3 regions of the Mesorhizobium sp. 01N446 genome follow, and region 1 is predicted to be linked to each of the others. Evidence: riboswitches for the same ligand, from Rfam matches in the RefSeq annotation. Region 1 holds a riboswitch; each other region holds the start of a gene.
The links. A riboswitch is a leader RNA that binds a small molecule or an ion and turns the genes downstream of it on or off. The one in region 1 is predicted to bind cobalamin.

Region 1 (3,773 bases):
AGGTGTTCCGGTTTGGCGGGTTCACACTCGACCTTGCCATGGGCACGCTGCGTGACGTCAACGAGCCGCTGTTCCTGCGCCCCAAGGCCTATGCGCTGCTCTCGCACCTTGCCCGCAACATGGGCCGGGTCGTGCCGAAGTCGGAGCTGATGGATGCCGTCTGGCCGGGCGTCTATGTCACCGAGGATTCGCTGACGCAGTCGGTGCGCGAAATCCGCAAGGTGTTGGGCGGCGAGATGGTGCGCACGGTCTCCAAGCGCGGCTATATGCTGGCGGCCGGGATGGAAGCCGCGCCGAAGATCGGCGCCCAGCCGATCGTGGCGGTGGTGCGCTTCCGCAACGAGAGCGGGGACCCGGTCGACGAGGCCATGGTCGACGGTTTCGCCGAGGATCTCATCAACGGCGTCGCTCGCTTCGGCACGGTCACCGTGCTGGCGCGCAACTCAAGTTTTTCTTTCGGCTCCTATGGCCGCGCCGAGTGGCCGCAGATCCGTGCCCGTATCGGTGCCGACTATCTGGTTGAGGGCTCGCTGCGCCGGCAGGGCGAGCATGTCGTCGTGGCCGTCAGCCTCATCGACATCGCCACCGCCAGCCAGCTCTGGGGCGACCGCTACCAGTCGCAGGGCGATGGCCTGTTCGCGATCGAGCGTCAGATCGTCGAGCAGATCGTCAGCCGGTTGGTCACGAGGGTCGCCAATGCCGGGCTGGAACAGGCCTCACGCAAGCCGATAACCAGCCTTGCCGCCTACGAGCTTCTGCTGCGTGGCTTTGCGATGTTGCGCGATCCCGCACAGACCGACCAGCGCAGCGCGGAAATCCTGTTCGAGGCGGCCATCGCCAAGGACCCGAACTACGGCCTGGCCTATACCTATCTTGCCCTGGTGCGGGCTTTGGACGGAGAGTTCGGACGTGCCAGCGATGCGGTGTTGGAAAATGCGCGCGACCTTGCCGACAAGGGCCTCGCTCTGTCGCCGGACCAGCCGACCGGTCACCGCGTGCAGTCGCTGATCCGCCTCTATATGCGCGACCACGAAGCGGCGGAACATCATTTGCGCATCGCGCTGCAGCTCAACCCCTACGATGCCGACAGCATCGGGCAGATGGGCATGCTGCTGACCATGCGCGGCCGGCCGCTCGAGGCGCTCGACTGGCTGGCGCGCGGCATCCGCATCGATCCCTTGCACCCGCACTGGTACCAGTTCGACCGGGCACTCGCGCTCTATATGATGGGGGAATACCGGCAGGCGGCGGAAGCGCTGGAGCTGGCGACGCGCCCGGCGCCGTGGATCCGCACAAGGCTGGCGGCCTGCTATGCGCAGATGGGCGACATGGAGAAGGCGCGGCGGCAGATCGTCCTCATCGAGGAGGGCGATCCGTTTTTACCGATCGACTATGCGCTGCGCGGCGTTCCGTTCGAGAACAAGGCCGATGCGGAGCATCTCGCCGAAGGCGTCAGACTCGCCCTTGGCTAGTGCATGTCGCTCAGCATCGAAAACAAAGATCCAAAGCGCTTCTATGTAGCGGCCCTGATTGACATCGTTGCCTGACTGTGTATGTAACGTTATAACAAATCAGATGATTTTGCCGGCGCATTCGAGATCGGACCAAAAACCGTTGCGGCGCGATCGGCGGGAATCTACGATGGCGTGGTGATGGTCCCCGAGTCGAAAGGCGAGGGGTGAAAAGGGAACACGGTGAGACCCGCAAAAGGTTGATGCCGTGGCTGCCCCCGCAACTGTAAGCGGTGAGCAAGATCCGACATGCCACTGGCCGGCAAGGCTGGGAAGGCAGGATTGCGCTGAGACCCGCGAGCCAGGAGACCTGCCATCACTGAGTTGACCGGACGGGGTGTGCCGGGAGGAGACGTGGACGTCGGTCTTGTCGGCCGGCTCGCCAACATCCTTCCGTCGCCAGTTTTGGAAAGTGACGGAACGTTGGACGGCGCCATCGATCATCGCATCATCGTGTGCACGCTTTGCCGCGACATCCCGACCGGGATCAGGTCGGGCGAAGGCCTGTGTGCCGATTTGCGGTCCCGGCTCACAGCCCACCATGAGCCCGCCGTGGCGCATAGCTTCACGGTCGAAGGCGTCGAATGCATGGCGGGCTGCGCGCGGCCGCTCACGGTGGCCTTCCAGGCTCCAGGCAAGGCTTCCTATCTCTTCGGCTCCATCGACGCCGAGGCCGATGCCGGCGATCTCGTGCGATTTGCCAGGCTTTATGCCTCGCTCGCCGACGGCTGGTGCAATTCCGGACAACGCCCGCCGCGACTGGCCGGCAAGACGCTGGCCCGCATCCCCGGACCGGGCAAGTGCGCGGGTGGCAGCCGATGACAATGCCGCTTCTGGAAGCCCGCGATTTGAGCGCGACGGCGAATGGCTGGGATCTGGTCCAGGCGGTCAGCCTGTCGGTAGCATCAGGTGATCGCCTCGCCATCATCGGCCCCAACGGCGCCGGCAAGACGACGCTGCTGCGCATGCTGTCCGGCATGCTCAGGCCAAGTTCCGGCGAGGTGAAGCTTGGCGGGCGCCGGATGGACAGGATCTCGACCGCCGAGCGCGCGCTGCACATCGCCGTCGTCGGCCAGACCGACCAGCCGGACCCGCGGCTGGCGGTGATCGACTATGTCGAACTCGGCCGCGTCCCGCATGCGGGCCGCAGACGCAGGAGCGAGGAGCGCGACATCGTCGTCGACGCGCTGCGCCGGACCGGCCTGTTGCCGCTGCTTGGCCGCACGATCGGCTCGCTGTCGGGCGGCGAACGCCAGCGCGCCCAGCTGGCGCGCGCCATCGCGCAGCAACCGAAAGTGTTGTTCCTCGACGAGCCGACCAACCATCTCGACCCGCGCGCCCGTGCCGAGCTGCTCGAACTCGTGGCCGGCTTCGGCATGACGGTGATCGCGGTGCTGCACGATCTGGCTCTGGTGACGCCCTTCGCTACCCGGGTCGCGGTGATGCACGAAGCGCGGCTGCATGCGCTGGCAGCACCCCGCGAGGCGCTGACCCAGAAACTGATCCACGAGATTTTCGGCGTCGACGTGTTTCGCCTGCGCCATCCAACCGAGGACCGCGAACTGACGGTCTTCGATGTTCCGAACCGCGCCGCGCCGCCTTCTTGATCGAAACCCATCCCTTCTTCCGACACAGTTCAACCTAGGAGCAAAATCCGTGAAACGTCTTGCACTGTCGCTCGTCTTCTCGCTGCTGGCCTCGACGGCCTTCGCCTTCCCGGTCACCGTCGACAGCTGCGGCAAGCCGCTGACCTTCGACGCGCCGCCCAAGCGAGCCGTCATCCATGATCTCAACATGGCCGAGATGGCCTTCGCGCTGAAGCTGCAGCCGTCGATCGTCGGCCTGACCGGCATCACCGGATGGTACAAGGTCGGTCCCGAATTCAAGGCCGAGCAAGGCGCCATCCCGGAACTCGCGCCCAAATACCCGACGATCGAGAATCTCGTCGCCGTCGAGCCCGATTTCTTCTTTGCCGGCTGGTACTATGGCATGAAGCCCGGCGGTGACGTGACGCCCGACACGCTCGCCCCGCACGGCATCAGGACGCTGGTGCTGAGCGAAAGCTGTGTCCATCTCGACAAGAACCGCCCGGCCGCCTCCATGGACCTGCTCTATGGCGACGTTGAAAAGCTCGGCAAGATTTTTGGCAAGGAGGCGGACGCGGAGAGGCTCGTCTCCGGCTGGAAGGCGCAATTGGCCGATATCACCGCCAAGGTCGGCAATGCCAAGGGGACGCGCGTGTTCCTCTATGATTCCGGCGAG
Region 2 (3,773 bases), on a different contig from region 1:
CGCTGAACCGTTTTAAGGGGCCTATGCTGCAACGCGGCGAGGGTTAGCGCAGCACTTCCAGCGAAGCAAGTCAAACCTTGTTCAAAACGCCGACCTGGACGGCATATCCGGAGAAACTGGTCCGATCCGCTCCTGTTTGATTTCCTTCACTTTTCACTCCACTTTTATCTCCTGACAGGGTTGCCGCCAAAACCCTGCTAGCATGGGCCGGAATCACCCGTCAGACCAACAGCCGAAGCACCCCAGAGTGATGCCTGCATGAAGGAAAAGATCTCGCTTGCCACCGCCCGGCGCATCGCGCTCGCCGCGCAGGGGTTTCTCGATCCCCGTCCCGCCGGCACGCCCGGCCGCCGCCACTTCGCCCGCGTGCTCTCGCGCACCGGCCTGCTGCAGATCGATTCCGTCAGCGCGGTGGTGCGCGCGCATTACATGCCGCTCTATTCGCGGCTTGGCCCCTACCCGCTCGCTCTGCTCGACAATGCCGCCGTGACGCGCAAGCGCACGGTCTTCGAATACTGGGCGCACGAAGCATCCTTCCTGCCGGTCGAGACCTATCCGCTGATGCGCTGGCGCATGCAGCGCGCCGAACGGGGCGACGAGATGTATCTGGGCCTGGCCAAATGGGGCCGCGAGCACGCCGCCTATATAGAAGAGATCTACCGCGAGGTCGTCGCACGCGGTCCGATCGCCGCTTCGGCACTGGAAGGCCAGAAAGGCTCCGGCGGCTGGTGGGGCTGGAGCCATGCCAAGCATGCCTTCGAGTGGCTGTTCTGGGCCGGGCGCATCACGACGGCGCACCGCCGCGGCTTCGAGCGCTTCTACGACCTGCCCGAGCGCGTGCTGCCGCAGGCGATCCTCGACCTGCCGGTGCCCGCCCCGGAGGACGCGCACCGCGAATTGCTGCGCATTTCCGCTCGCGCCCATGGCATCGCGACATCAGGCGATTTGCGCGACTACTTTCGGCTGTCGCCGGCCAACATGAAGGGCCGGCTGGAGGAACTGGTCGAGACCGGAGAACTGCTGCAGGTGCGAGTCGAGGGTTGGGACAAGCCGGCTTACCTTCACAAGGATGCCCGCCTGCCCCGGAAAATCGAGGCGCGCGCCTTGCTCGCACCGTTCGACCCGGTCGTCTTCGAGCGCTCGCGCTCGGAGCGGCTGTTCGATTTCCACTACCGCATCGAGATCTATACGCCGGCCGAAAAGCGCCAATACGGCTACTACGTCCTCCCCTTCCTGCTCGGCGACCGGATCGTCGCCCGCGTCGACCTCAAGGCGGACCGGCCGGCCAGCGTGCTGCGCGTCCACGCCGCCTACGCCGAGCCCGGCGCGCCGCCCGAAACCGCTGCGCAACTGTTCGAGGAATTGAAACAGATGCAGGGCTGGCTCGGCCTTGAACGCATGGACGTGACGTCCGCCGGCGATCTGGGTCCGGCGCTGGCCGACATGACGGTGTCGTAAGCCCGCGTTGACACCGCTACCCGCAAAAGCCTAAATCCGGTCCAGACGGTCCCCTGCCCGCAACGGCAGGGGCTAAGAGGGAATGCGGTGCGGGGTGAAAAATCTCAAATCCGCGGCTGTCCCCGCAACTGTAAGCGAAGAGCCAAGGCCGAAAGCCACTGGGAGTTTCCCGGGAAGGCGGCACCCAAGGCGATGACCCGCGAGCCAGGAGACCTGCCGTCTGCGACAAAAGAATCCGATCGCCCGGCGGGTTTCCGGGCAAGGAGCCCGGTTTTTGGACCAGAACAGCAGTTTTTCGGCTGGCACAACGGACAATGCGTCCGCCGACAGCGAAGCCTTGGCCGGCGTCACGGTCATCGTCTGCGCCTCCTGTCGCGACGAGACCGGCTCGGACGGGCATCCCCGCGCGGGCGAACTGTTGGCGCAGGACACGCGCCGTGCCGCATCTGATGCAAATATCCGCATCCGCACGGTCGAATGCCTCGGCAATTGCAAGCGCCGGCTGAGCGCCGCCATCCTGCGCGACGGCTGCTGGAGCTATGTCTTCGGCGACCTGACCGTGGCCAGCGGCGCCGACCTCGTCACCGGCGCGAAGCTCTTCGCCACCTCGACGGACGGCCTCATCCCCTGGCGTGGCCGGCCCGATTCCCTCAAGCGCGGCCTCGTTGCCCGTATTCCTCCCCTCGGCCTGTTGAAGGATTGATCATGAGCACTTCCGTATCTCGCGTCCCCTGCACCGTCGTCACCGGCTTCCTCGGCGCCGGCAAGACGACGCTGGTCCGCCATCTCCTGGAAAACGCCGGCGGCAAGCGCATTGCCATCATCGTCAACGAGTTCGGCGACATCGGCATCGACGGCGAGATTTTGAAGGGGTGCGGCATCGACACCTGTCCGGAGGAAAACATCGTCGAACTGGCCAATGGCTGCATCTGCTGCACCGTGGCCGACGATTTCGTGCCGGCACTCGACCAGATCCTGTCGCTCAACCCCAAGGTCGACCACATCCTGATCGAAACCTCCGGCCTCGCTCTGCCCAAGCCGCTGGTCCAGGCCTTCCAGTGGCCGACGGTGAAGAGCCGCGTCACCGTCGACGGCGTCATCGCCGTGGTCGACGGTCCCGCACTTGCCGAAGGCCGCGTCGCCAACGACATGGACGCCCTACAGGCACAGAGGACTGCTGACGACTCCCTCGACCATGACGACCCGGTCGAGGAATTGTTCGAGGACCAGATCGCCTGCGCCGACCTGATCATCCTGTCGAAGAGCGACCTGATGGACGCCGCCGGTTCGGCCCGCGCCAACGCCATCATTGGCGAACACTCCGCCCGCGCCGTGAAGATCGTGCCAACCTCGCACGGCAAGGTCGATCCGTCCGTGCTGCTCGGGCTCGGGCTCGCCGTCGAGGATGACATCGAGAACCGCAAATCCCACCATGACGGCGCCTTCGACCACGAGCATGACGACTTCGACACCTTCATCGTCGACATCCCGTCGATCGCCAATCCGGACGAACTGGCCAAGCGTGTCGCCACTGCCGCCGAACAGGAAAACGTGCTGCGCGTGAAAGGCTTCGTCGAAGTCGGCGGCAAGCCGATGCGGCTCCTGCTGCAGGCCGTCGGCCCGCGCGTCAATCATTACTATGACCGCGCCTGGACGGCCGAGGACGACCGCCGCTCGCGCCTCGTCGTCATCGGCCTCAAGGGGCTGAACCGCCCGGCAATCGAGCGTATACTCGCCGGCTGATTTTCAGACACGGGCCGCGATGCATATCCTCACCACGACCTCCGCCTCGCTCGACGATCTCGCCGAGCCGGTCGATCTGCGGCAGACGCCAGCGGATATCGTGGCCCTGTCCTTCACCGACAGCGATCTCGCCGGGCTGGCGGCCGCCTGGAAGGCGGATGTCGGCCGCCTACCCTCGATGCGGCTGGCGGCACTGCGCGACCTTCGCCATCCGATGTCCGTCGATCTCTGGATCGACAGTGTCGCGCGCCACGCCAAGATCATACTGGTGCGCATCCTCGGCGGCTACGACTGGTGGCGCTATGGCTGTGACCAGTTGGCCTCGACCGCACGCGAGCGCGGCATAAAACTGGCGCTGCTTCCCGGCGAAAGCCACGACGAGGATCTCAGGCTGATCGAAGCCTCGACGCTGCCGCGCCAGGAATTGGACGCGCTGCTCGGCTATTTCCGCGAGGGCGGCCCGGCCAATATGGGCGCACTGGTGCAGCGGCTGGCGGGGTTGGCTGGACAGGATGCTTATGTGACTGAGCCGGTCAGCGTGCCGAAAGCGGGCTACTACGAGCCGAACCGCG
Region 3 (3,773 bases), on a different contig from region 1:
GTCGCCGGCTTCAGGGTCTTTCCCCGGGAAGAAGCTCATGAACTCTCCTTGTCAGCGCGCGATGGCCATTTTGGCGGCATCAGGCGAAGCGGATCGCCGCCTTTGCCCGCAATTTGGCCGCCACCTCTTCACGATTGCGCGGATGCTGGTTGGTTTCGAGTGAATCAAGAAGTTCGCGCGCCGATGCCGCGATGGCTTCGACGGCGTGATCGAACGCATGCTGGTTCTGTTTCGACGGCCGTGTCGTTCCGCTCAGCTTGCGGACGAACTGAAGGGCAGCGTCGCGGACTTCGTCATTGGTTGCGGGCGGGTCAAAATTGAACAGGGTCTTGATGTTTCTGCACATCGTTTCCGTATCTCCTCTTGTCCTGGAGCCGTTTCAATCGGGACGAGCTTAATCCTCAGCCATGATCGTGTCCAAAAACCGGTAAGGCAAGACCGCCATTCAATCCGCGTCGAGCGGCTCGGTTCCGACCGGCTTGCCGTCGCGCGACAGCCTGATCTTCTCGACCTTGTCCTCGGCGGCCTTCAGCAGCCGATCGCAATGCGCCTTCAGCGCCTCGCCGCGCTCGTAGATGCGGATCGACTGGTCGAGCGGCACGTCGCCGCGCTCCAGATCATCGACGATCTTCTCCAAAGCGTCGAGCGCCTGTTCGAAGCTCATCGCCTTGACGTCTTCATTGGTTTCACCAGCCATCATTCACCCTTTCATCAGTCGCCCGACATGGGCGGCGACCGAAAATGCCAGTCCCTGCAGATCGTAGCCGCCCTCGAGCAGGCTGACGAGCCGGTTGCCGCTGTGGCGCGCGGCGCGCTGCATCAGCTGGCCGGTCGCCCAGTCGAAATCGTCCTCGGTCAGGTTGATCTCGGCCAGCGGGTCGCGGTGATGCGCGTCGAAACCGGCCGAAATGATGATCAGATCGGGCGCGAAATTGTCGAGCGCCGGCAGCACGCGCGACAGGAAAGCATCGCGAAACACCTCGCCGCCGGTCCGTGGCGCCAAGGGCGCGTTGACGATGTTGCCGACGCCGGTCTCGCTCTTCGCGCCGGTGCCGGGATAGAGCGGCATCTGGTGCGTCGAGCAATAGAGCACCGAGGGATCGTCCCAGAAGATATCCTGGGTGCCATTGCCGTGATGGACGTCCCAGTCGACGACCGCGACGCGCTCGGCGCCATGCTTCTTCTGCGCATAGCGGGCCGCGATCGCCGCCGTGTTGAAGAAGCAGAAACCCATCGCGGTAGTCTTTTCGGCATGGTGACCGGGCGGGCGGGCGGCGACGAAGACATTGTCGGCGCGGCCTGCAAAGACATCGTCGACGGCGGCGTTGGCGGCGCCGATCGCGGTGATCACCGCCTGCCAGCTCTTCGGGCTGGCGGTGGTGTCGGCATCGATACGGGCAAGGCCCTCTTCGGGGATTGCGGCGCGCACGCGGGCGACGAAATCGGCGGGGTGCGCGTAGAGGATGGTGGCCTCGTCGCCTTCCGGCGCCTTGACGCGATCAAGCGCGGCGAAGGCCTCGTCGTCGAGCACGCGCTCGATGGCGCGCAAGCGATCCGGCCGCTCGGGGTGACCGGGCGGCGTGATGTGATCCAGGAAGATCGGATGGGTGTAGAGACGAGTGGCCATGCCCCCTATCTAGTGCCCCGGCGCCGCGATGGCCATGCATTGCGGCTTGATGACTGGGGAAAATCGCGCCTGCGTCCATTGGCGTCGCTACGGGGATTGGCGCCGCCAAGGCTTCGGCGTAAGGTCGCAGCCACTGCCTGGTGCCCGCCGGTCTGTTTGTTTAGTCGCATTCTGCGACGCCAAGTGATTCCACTTGGCTGCAAATGCTCTGGCGGGAGAATCGGGAACACGGTTGAATTCCGTGGCGTGCCCAACGCTGTAAGGGGGACCGCGCCGGTAAATGCCACTGTCGATGACGGGAAGGCACCGGACGTGGGTTGATCCCGAGCCAGAAGGCCGGCCTGGCAGGCATCGTCATCCGCATGGTCAGGCGGCTGGCATTGATTGCAATCGCAAGGGGACAAGCGATGCCGGAAACCATGACCGCTCCTATGGGCGATGGATTTGACCAGATGGCGCGCGATGCCATCTACCGCGCCATGTTCACGCGGCGCGATGTGCGCAGCCATTTCCTGCCCACAGGGCTCGACGACGAGGTGCTGGCACGACTGCTGCTTGCCGCCCATCATGCACCGTCGGTCGGCTTCATGCAGCCGTGGAATTTCATCGTCATCCGCGACGCCGCACGGCGGGCTGATGTGCGCGACCTGTTCCTGGCCGCGCGCGAACAGGAACTGCCTGAAATCGAGGCGGAAAGACAGGGGCTCTACCGCAAGCTCAAGCTCGAGGGCATCTGCGAAAGCGCTCTCAACATCTGCATCACCTGCGATCGGCGGCGCTCGCAGGGTTCGCCGCTGGGGCGCTGGCACAATCCGGAGATGGATCTCTACAGCACGGTCTGCGCGGTGCAGAATTTCTGGCTGGCGGCGCGCGCCGAAGGCGTCGGCGTCGGCTGGGTCAGCATCATCGAGCCGCAGGCGTTGAAGAGCCTGCTGTCCATTCCGGAGCACGTGACGCCGATCGCCTATCTCTGCGTCGGCCGGGTTTCCGAGTTCGCGCCCAAACCCGACCTTGAAACGCATGGCTGGGGCCGGCGGCTGCCGCTGCCCGAACTGATCATGAGCGAGACGTTTTGCGGGCAAGGCGAGGCATCGCTCAAGTCAGCGGTGGCACACCTAAACACCGCCGCCTGGGCGCCCACATGTGCCGCCGATCAGCGCGTTGCGCCGGCCGTGCCCCAGCGCGAGCCGCCGAAGGAGGCCAGCGCCTTGTCCCTCAACTCCCTGAACTTCGACGACGCCTCGGCCAGACGGGCATCCCAGGCCGGATCGGGCATCTGGCCGGCGATGGTCTTGAAATAGACCTGCATCAGGCAGGCGATTGCGAAGGGTTCGATGAAGGCCGCCTTGAAGGCCCAGGCGAAAACGATGGCGAGCACGAAGGCCCAGCCGGCGAGTTGTCCGGGCATCATGAAGAGAATGGCGCCGGCCGGGGCCAGCATCAAAAGGAAGATCACGAAGGACACGCCCCACATGATGACCGCCAGCCAGACAGCGTTCTTCACCATGGTCTTGCCGTTCTGGGCGTAGAGCACGACGCCTTGCCTGGCGGTTTCGAAGGGCGAGGACGAATTGATGCGGATGTTGTAGCCGAGGATGATCTCGTCGACATAGGTCAGCGACAGGCGGATCACCGTGTTGATGAAGGAGACCAGGCCGCTCAAGCCAGGTATGGGCAGGAAGGCGGCGATGCCGCCGAGCAGGCCGGTGATGGCGCGGATGGCGCCCTTGACCAGCTGGTCGACGACGAAAAGGATGTTGGCCTCGGCGAAACGTTCGGTCACGACCTGCCTGGCATAGGCGATCTGGTTCTGGCCGTCGGGGACATCCCGGCCGTCGATCAGATGGACCATGACGGCGATATGGCCGGCCTTGACGACGTAGAGGATGTATTCGCGGATCCAGTAGACGGCGATCGAAACCACGCCGAAGCCGACCACGCCGCCCCACAGGGCAAAGGACATCGGCCCGTCGGGATCCGTGGAGATATGGCCGACGCCATAGCCGACCGACGCGCCGGTGCCGGTCGCCACGATGTAGGCCAGCGTGATGCCGAAATAGACGATCATGCGAAAGACAATGAAAGGCCAGGTCCGCATCATGATGGACACCGACCTGCCGATATCGAAATCCCACATGTCCCGAAT

Region 2: linked by a shared signal. The riboswitch ahead of AC1DPX_RS10275 (DUF1636 family protein) and the one ahead of AC1DPX_RS28110 (DUF1636 family protein) in region 1 are both predicted to bind cobalamin.
Region 3: linked by a shared signal. The riboswitch ahead of bluB (5,6-dimethylbenzimidazole synthase) and the one ahead of AC1DPX_RS28110 (DUF1636 family protein) in region 1 are both predicted to bind cobalamin.

What each region holds. Positions count from the first base shown of each region.
Region 1 covers NZ_JBFTRA010000009.1:103,655-107,427, forward strand. The annotation lists gene AC1DPX_RS28105 (winged helix-turn-helix domain-containing tetratricopeptide repeat protein) at 1-1,472, shown strand, start outside; cobalamin riboswitch at 1,637-1,843, shown strand; gene AC1DPX_RS28110 (DUF1636 family protein) at 1,866-2,333, shown strand; gene AC1DPX_RS28115 (ABC transporter ATP-binding protein) at 2,330-3,118, shown strand; gene AC1DPX_RS28120 (ABC transporter substrate-binding protein) at 3,168-3,773, shown strand, end outside.
Region 2 covers NZ_JBFTRA010000002.1:396,930-400,702, forward strand. The annotation lists gene AC1DPX_RS10270 (winged helix-turn-helix domain-containing protein) at 259-1,458, shown strand; cobalamin riboswitch at 1,488-1,693, shown strand; gene AC1DPX_RS10275 (DUF1636 family protein) at 1,733-2,161, shown strand; gene cobW (cobalamin biosynthesis protein CobW) at 2,164-3,201, shown strand; gene AC1DPX_RS10285 (cobaltochelatase subunit CobN) at 3,221-3,773, shown strand, end outside.
Region 3 covers NZ_JBFTRA010000003.1:111,548-115,320, forward strand. The annotation lists gene AC1DPX_RS14790 (pirin family protein) at 1-39, opposite strand, end outside; gene AC1DPX_RS14795 (DUF2277 domain-containing protein) at 80-346, opposite strand; gene AC1DPX_RS14800 (exodeoxyribonuclease VII small subunit) at 446-697, opposite strand; gene AC1DPX_RS14805 (histone deacetylase family protein) at 701-1,627, opposite strand; cobalamin riboswitch at 1,806-1,986, shown strand; partial or broken gene bluB (5,6-dimethylbenzimidazole synthase) at 2,080-2,664, shown strand; gene AC1DPX_RS14815 (hypothetical protein) at 2,781-3,764, opposite strand.